DNA from 3 places in the Nonomuraea sp. NPDC049695 genome. Region 2 is predicted to be linked to each of the others. Evidence: riboswitches for the same ligand, from Rfam matches in the RefSeq annotation. Region 2 holds a riboswitch; each other region holds the start of a gene.
The links. Region 2 has a riboswitch for S-adenosylmethionine ahead of AB0J64_RS50505 (aminotransferase class V-fold PLP-dependent enzyme). Riboswitches for the same ligand answer to the same signal wherever they lie in the genome.

Region 1 (2,255 bases), on a different contig from region 2:
CGCCGCCGCCCCACCAGCCCGGCCAGCCAGGCCAACGGGAGGACCGCCACGGCCAGCGACCCCGTCGCCACTCCGATGGCCAGCGAGGCGCTGCCCGGATCCAGCCTGAACGCCGCGGCGAGCTGCGGGAGCACGGGCTGCGGCGCGTACAGGAGCGCGAAGGACGACACGCCGGCCGCAGCCACAGCGGCACTGACCCGCCGCGTGTCGGGAACCGGAGGAGCGTCGATGACCACCACGTTTGCCACGCTAAGCCAGGCTAATAAATACGTCTAATACGCGAATAGGCGATAATTCATACCGTGACGGATGAATCGGATGATGAGCTGGCCGCGCGCCTGGCCCCTGCCCTGGCCATCCTGGCCGCCGTGGGCGAGACGGGACACGTGACGCGCGCCGCCGAACTCCTCGGCATCCCCCAGCCCACGGCCAGCCGCCGCCTCGCCGCCCTGGCGGACCTGATCGGCGCCCCGCTCGTGATCCCCTCGGGCCGCGGCATCCGCCTCACCAGGGCGGGCCGCACCCTGGCCGCCGCCTCCACCCGCGCGCTGACCACGATGGCCGCCGCCGCCCGCGAGGTCCGTGAGGAGATCGACCCGGCCACCGGCCGCGTCGTCCTGGGCTTCCTCCACCTCCTGGGCCGCGCGCTCGTGCCGTCCCTCATCCGCGGCTTCCGCGAGCGCCACCCGGGCGTCCGCTTCAGCCTGGTCCAGGGCTCGCGCCAGGACATGCTCGAAGCGCTCCGCGAGGGCGCGATCGACCTGGTGTTCGCCGCCCCCATGCCCCTGGACGACCCCGAGCTGGCCGGCACCCCGCTCGCCGACCAGGAGCTGGTGCTGTCCGTACCGCCGTCCCACCGCTTCGCTCACCGGGCGCGGGTACGGGCGGCCGAACTGGTAGGGGAGGAGCTGGTGACGTTGGAGCACGGGTACGGGCTGCGCCAGATCACCGATGACTTGTGCGCGGCGGCGGGGTTCGAGCCGAGGATCGCGTTCGAGGGACAGGAGTCGGAGACCGTACGGGGGCTCGTGGCGGCGGGCCTCGGCGTGGCGATCCTTCCTCGCTCGGAGTCCGCCTCGGGGGTGGTGGAGATACCGCTGTCTCCGCCGGTGTTCAGGACGATCGGGGTGAGCTGGTCGAAGGAGGCGCGGCTGACGCCGGCCGTGCGTGCCTTCAGGGATCACGCACGCGCGGGAACCACCGACCTCGGCCCCGGCTTCCGCCCCGCGTAACCCTCCGGCGGATTGACGGTGCCCCGCCTGTTCAGGCATGATCCTGACTCGTTGATTCATCAAGAGGATCCGAGGGACCTGGCCCTGTGACGGTCCGGCAACCTCCCCGGCGGGGCTCCGCGGGAAAGGTGCCAATGCCAGGAACGATGAGGGAGAGCTGATGAGCGTACGCCTTGATGTTCCTGTCCTTGCCGGTGATCTGGTGCGGTTGGAGCCGCTGGCGATGCGACACGCGCCGGATCTCGCGGAGGCGGTCGAGGAGGATCGGTCGTCCTACGATTTCACGTTGGTGCCTCGCGCTCACGAGATACCGGACTACCTGGCGGCCCAACTCGCCCGCGACGGGCTGACCCCGTTCGCACAGGTTCGGCTCACCGACGGCAAGGCGGTGGGATGCACCGGGCTGTGGGATCCACGCAGGTGGCCGGGCCGGCCCGGCCTGCGGGCGATCGAGATCGGCTTCACCTGGCTGGCCGCCTCGGCGCAGGGCACCGGGATCAACGCCGAGGCGAAGCTGTTGCTGCTGTCGTATGCGTTCGACGTGCTCGGCGTTGCCCGCGTCGACCTGAAGACCGACGCCCGCAACCACCGCTGCCGCCGGGCCCTGGAGCGACTCGGCATCCCCTTCGAGGGCGTGCTGCGCGCCTGGTCCATGTCGTGGGCGCGCGGCGAGGAGGGCAAGGTCCGTGACTCGGCCATGTTCGCCGTGGTCGCCACCGAATGGCCTGCCGTCGAACCGGTGCTGCAAGCCCGCGTCACCGCCGCGAGCTCCCGTGCATCGGCCCTCTGAAAAGCTTCGGAAAGCTGGTGACCATGACACATGATGGCGACGCGGGGGTGCCGGGGTCGTTGGCGAGGGTGCTCGCGGACGTGACGGCCGAACGGGCGGCTCAGGACGCGAGGTGGGGCATGCAGATCCTGCCGGACGGGACCGGGGACGAGGGGACGGTGGCCGAGTCCGACCGGGCCAGGCACGAGACGGAGGCGGCGGCCGCGGGCGGGGTGCTCACGTGGAGGCACATC
Region 2 (2,255 bases):
ACGTGCAGGTAGGACCTGCCCAGGCGGCGGTCCCTGAGCAGGGCGTTCACGTCGGCGTGGCGGGAGATCAGCCACTGGTCGGTCGGCTCGAAGTAGCTGACGGGCGACTCGCGCCTCAGCTCGTCGTACACGCGGTACGGGTGAGCCACAAAATTCGGATCCCAAGGGTCAAAGCGCACTATTTCATCTTAGAAGCGGGATCCTGCTGCTCCAGGTGGGCGCGCTTGCCGCGCACCCGGATGTTCAGCAGCTCGACGACGAGCGAGAACGCCATCGCGAAGTAGATGTAGCCCTTGGGGATGTGCTGGCCGAAGCCCTCGGCGATGAGCACCACGCCGATCAGCACCAGGAACGCCAGCGCCAGCATCTTGATGCTCGGGTGCCGGTCCACGAACCTGCTGATCGGCCCCGAGGCGAACAGCATCACCACCACCGCCACCACGACCGCCGCGATCATCACGCCGAGCTGGTCCACCATGCCGACGGCGGTGATGACGGAGTCGAGCGAGAACACGATGTCCAGCACCATGATCTGCAGGATCACCGAGGCGAAGGAGGCCGCGGCGGCCTTCTTGCCGTCCTTCTCCGCTGGGGCGTCCATGCTGTGGCCGATCTCGGTGACGCTCTTGCCCAGCAGGAACAGGCCGCCGAGCAGCAGGATCAGGTCGCGTCCCGATATCTCGTGGCCGAGGACGGCGAACAGCGGCTCGGTGAGCTGCACCACCCACGACAGGCCGAGCAGCAGGAGCAGGCGGGTGATCAGGGCGGCGCCCAGACCCATCACGCGGGCTCTGTCGCGCTGTTCAGGGGGTAGTTTCCCGGCCAGGATGGAGATGAAGATGATGTTGTCGATCCCCAGCACGATCTCCAGGGCGACCAGGGTGAAGAAGCCGATCCAGATCTGTGGGTCCGTCACCCAGTCCAACATCTGCGTACCTCCATGACTACGTGGGCGGGGTTTCCGGTAGCAACGAGTGACGTGGCGCAATAGTTCGCGACTTGCGATTCATGGTGGGGTCTGAGTTATAGTGCGGGTCGTAGGTCATGAGTGCCAGCGACAAGCCCCGGCTAGCTGGCCGGCAACCCTCGCGTCCGCGGCGGGGTGCCCCGGGTGAAGACCTGGTCCGTCACGAGGTGTGGCGGGCAAGCGCGGGCTCCATGGCTGCTTCCAGGGGTCCCGACGACCCTGAGGGAGATGTGCCGTGTCCACCCTGACGATCTTCAACTCCGTCCCCGCCCAGCACGTCGAGGCGGCTCCCGCCGTCACGAGCAGGCCCATCCCCACCGTGCTCGGGGCCGATCTCGAGGTGCCGGTCAAGGGCGGAAGGCTCGTCGGCTACGCCAACCTCGACTACGCCGCCAGCGCGCCGTGTCTCGAGCCGGTCAGCGCCGCCGTCACCGCCGCGCTCCCGGCCTACTCCAGCGTCCACCGTGGCGCGGGCTACGCCTCCCAGCTCACCACCGCCCGCTACGAGCAGGCCCGCCACACGGTCCGGGCGTTCGTCGGCGCCCGCCCGGACGACGCCGTGATCTTCACCCGCAACACCACCGACGCCACGAACCTCCTGGCCAGCTGCCTGCCTGCCGGCACGACCACCGTGGTCTTCGACACCGAGCACCACGCCTCGCTCCTCCCCTGGAAGAATTCCGTACGGCTGGCGCCGCCCGCCTTCCCCGGCGAGGCCGTCCGCGCCGCCGACGAGGCGCTGGCCGGGATCGACGGCCCGAAGCTGCTCGTGGTCACCGCCGCCTCCAACGTCACCGGCGAGCTCTGGCCCATCGCCGCGCTGGCCCACATCGCCCACCGGCACGGGGCCCGCATCCTGGTGGACGCCGCCCAGCTCGTACCGCACCGCCCGCTCAACCTGACCGCGCTCGACCTCGACTACGTGGCCTTCTCCGGGCACAAGCTGTACGCGCCGTTCGGCGCCGGGGTGCTGGTCGGGCGGCGGGACTGGCTCGCGGACGGTGAGCCGTACCTCAAGGGCGGGGGCGCGGTGCGCTCCGTGGGGGACGACATCGAGTGGCACGACGACCCCGAGCCGCGGCACGAGGCGGGCACCCCGAACGTGCTGGGCGCCATCGCGCTGGCCGCGGCCTGCGACGCGCTCACGGCCACCGGCTGGACCGCGCTGGTGCGGGAGGAGGAGCGGTTGATCGCCCGGCTGCGGTCCGGGCTGGCCTCGATCGAGGGCGTACGCGAGCTGTCGCTGTGGGGGGACGACCACCCGCGCGTGGGCATCGTGTCGTTCACC
Region 3 (2,255 bases), on a different contig from region 2:
GCAGCCGGAGATCATCGCGCACTTGGCGAACTTCTGGCTCGGATCGAGCCCGATGTGATGCGTCACTGCGCCCGGATCTTGCCCTACCACCAGGACGCCGAGGAGGCCTCGCAGGACACGTTGCTGGCCGTGGCGCGCAACATCGGGCGGTTCGAGGGCAGAGCCAGGTTCAGCACCTGGCTCCACATCGTGACGGCCAACTGCGCGCGCACCACGTACAGGTCGCTGAAGCGCAGGGCGGCCGAGCAGAGCTCCGACGAACTGCCCATGCAGAAGCCCGACGTGCGGCGGGTGAGCGTGATCGCCGGATCGCGGCTCGACCTCCTGGACGCCATGGAGGCGCTGGAGGCCGACAAGCCCGACCTGGCGCAGGCGCTGGTGCTGCGCGACATCGTCCAGCTCGACTACAACGAGGTGGCCGATCAGCTCGGCATCCCGCTCGGCACCGCCAAGTCGCGCATTCACCAGGCGCGGAAATACGTGCAGGGAGTGCTGGGGGAGGACTATCGTTGAGACATCGCATCTCACCTGTTGAGACAAGTGGCCATTTAGGCCCCCTGGGCAGGTAGAGTCCATTTCAACAACTGAATATTGCTCATCCAGAGGGGTGGAGGGACCGGCCCTACGAAGCCCCGGCAACCCTCCCGGCTTGAGGCTCGCGACCTGGCGAGGCCGACCGGGACAAGGTGCCAATTCCGGTCTGCGGTCAAGGTGGCCGCGGGCGAAGATGAGGGAAGGCCTCGCTTCATGTCGCTCGACTTTGGTCCTGCTGTCGGTCTGTCCTGCCGCGAATGCGGTACGCGTTACCCCCTCGGTCCCAGCTTCGCGTGTCAGGAGTGTTTCGGGCCGCTCGAAGCGGCCTATTCCTTCGGCACCGTGACCCGCGCGGACATCGAGTCGGGTCCGTCCAACATCTGGCGTTACCGGTCGTTGCTCCCCGTTCCTGTCGATGTCGCCAGTAAGCCCAACATGAACCCGGGATGGACCAAACTGGTCAAGGCCGGAAACCTCGGGCGCGCGCTCGGTCTCAAGTCCCTGTACGTCAAGGACGACTCGGGCAACCCCACCCATTCATTCAAGGACCGCGTGGTCGCCATCGCCGTCGAGGCGGCCCGTAACTTCGGCTTCCACACGCTTTCCTGCTCCTCCACCGGCAATCTCGCGGGCGCGGTCACCGCCGCGGCGGCGCGGGCCGGGCTCGAGGCGTGCGTGTTCATCCCGGCCAACCTGGAAGCGGCCAAGATCGCCATGGCCCGGGTGTTCGGCGGCAAGCTGATCGGCATCGACGGCACGTATGACGAGGTCAACAGGTTCTGCTCCGAGCTGATCGGCGACCCGCTGGGTGACAAGTGGGGGTTCGTCAACGTCAACCTGCGGCCGTACTACGCCGAGGGCTCGAAGACGCTCGCGTACGAGATCGCGGAGCAGCTCGGATGGCGGCTGCCCGAGCAGATCGTCATCCCCATCGCCTCGGGCTCGCAGCTCACCAAGATCGACAAGGGCTTCCGGGAGCTGGTGCAGCTGGGACTGGTCGAGGACACGCCGTACAAGATCTTCGGGGCGCAGGCGGCCGGGTGCTCGCCGGTCTCCACCGCGTACAAGGCGGGGCACGACGTCGTACAGCCGGTCAAGCCCGACACCATCGCCAAGTCCCTGGCCATCGGCAACCCGGCCGACGGGCCCTATGTGCTGGACATCGCCCGGCGCACCGGCGGGGCCGTCGAGGACGTCACCGACGCCGAGATCGTGGCCGCGATCAAGCTGCTGGCCTCGACCGAAGGCGTGTTCGCCGAGACGGCGGGCGGGGTGACCGTGGGCGTGCTGAAGAAGCTCGCCGAGAGCGGGCGGCTCGATCCCGAGGCCGAGACCGTGGTCCTCAACACCGGCGACGGACTCAAGACGCTCGACGCGATCAGCGACGACGCCAAGCCCACGGCCGTGATCCGGCCCTCCCTCGACGCGTTCCGCGCGGCTGTCTGACAACCAGGAAAGGCGAGTTTAACCATGAGCGTTACTGTGCGGATTCCCACCATTCTGCGCACGTACACCGGGGGTAACGCGGAAGTCAGTGGCGAGGGCGCGACTCTTCGTGACGTCCTCATCAAGCTGGACTCCGACTACCCGGGGATCGGCGCGAGAATTTTGGATGAATCGGGCAAGATTCGTCGTTTCGTCAACGTTTACGTTGGGGAAGAGGACGTCCGATTCGCCGAGGGGCTCGACACTGCAGCCCCTGAGGGCACTCAGATCTCTAT

Region 1: it holds a riboswitch for S-adenosylmethionine, as region 2 does, so the genes downstream of both, AB0J64_RS34540 (GNAT family protein) here and AB0J64_RS50505 (aminotransferase class V-fold PLP-dependent enzyme) in region 2, are expected to answer to the same signal.
Region 3: it holds a riboswitch for S-adenosylmethionine, as region 2 does, so the genes downstream of both, thrC (threonine synthase) here and AB0J64_RS50505 (aminotransferase class V-fold PLP-dependent enzyme) in region 2, are expected to answer to the same signal.

What each region holds. Positions count from the first base shown of each region.
Region 1 covers NZ_JBFANV010000050.1:62,598-64,852, reverse strand. The annotation lists gene AB0J64_RS34550 (MFS transporter) at 1-248, opposite strand, end outside; gene AB0J64_RS34545 (LysR substrate-binding domain-containing protein) at 303-1,232, shown strand; SAM riboswitch class I at 1,286-1,385, shown strand; gene AB0J64_RS34540 (GNAT family protein) at 1,393-2,022, shown strand; gene AB0J64_RS34535 (NUDIX domain-containing protein) at 2,046-2,255, shown strand, end outside.
Region 2 covers NZ_JBFANV010000116.1:10,640-12,894, reverse strand. The annotation lists gene AB0J64_RS50515 (cytochrome P450) at 1-149, opposite strand, end outside; gene AB0J64_RS50510 (TerC family protein) at 179-928, opposite strand; SAM riboswitch class IV at 1,041-1,156, shown strand; gene AB0J64_RS50505 (aminotransferase class V-fold PLP-dependent enzyme) at 1,278-2,255, shown strand, end outside.
Region 3 covers NZ_JBFANV010000002.1:68,660-70,914, forward strand. The annotation lists gene AB0J64_RS02480 (RNA polymerase sigma factor) at 1-513, shown strand, start outside; SAM riboswitch class I at 593-734, shown strand; gene thrC (threonine synthase) at 748-1,980, shown strand; gene AB0J64_RS02490 (MoaD/ThiS family protein) at 2,005-2,255, shown strand, end outside.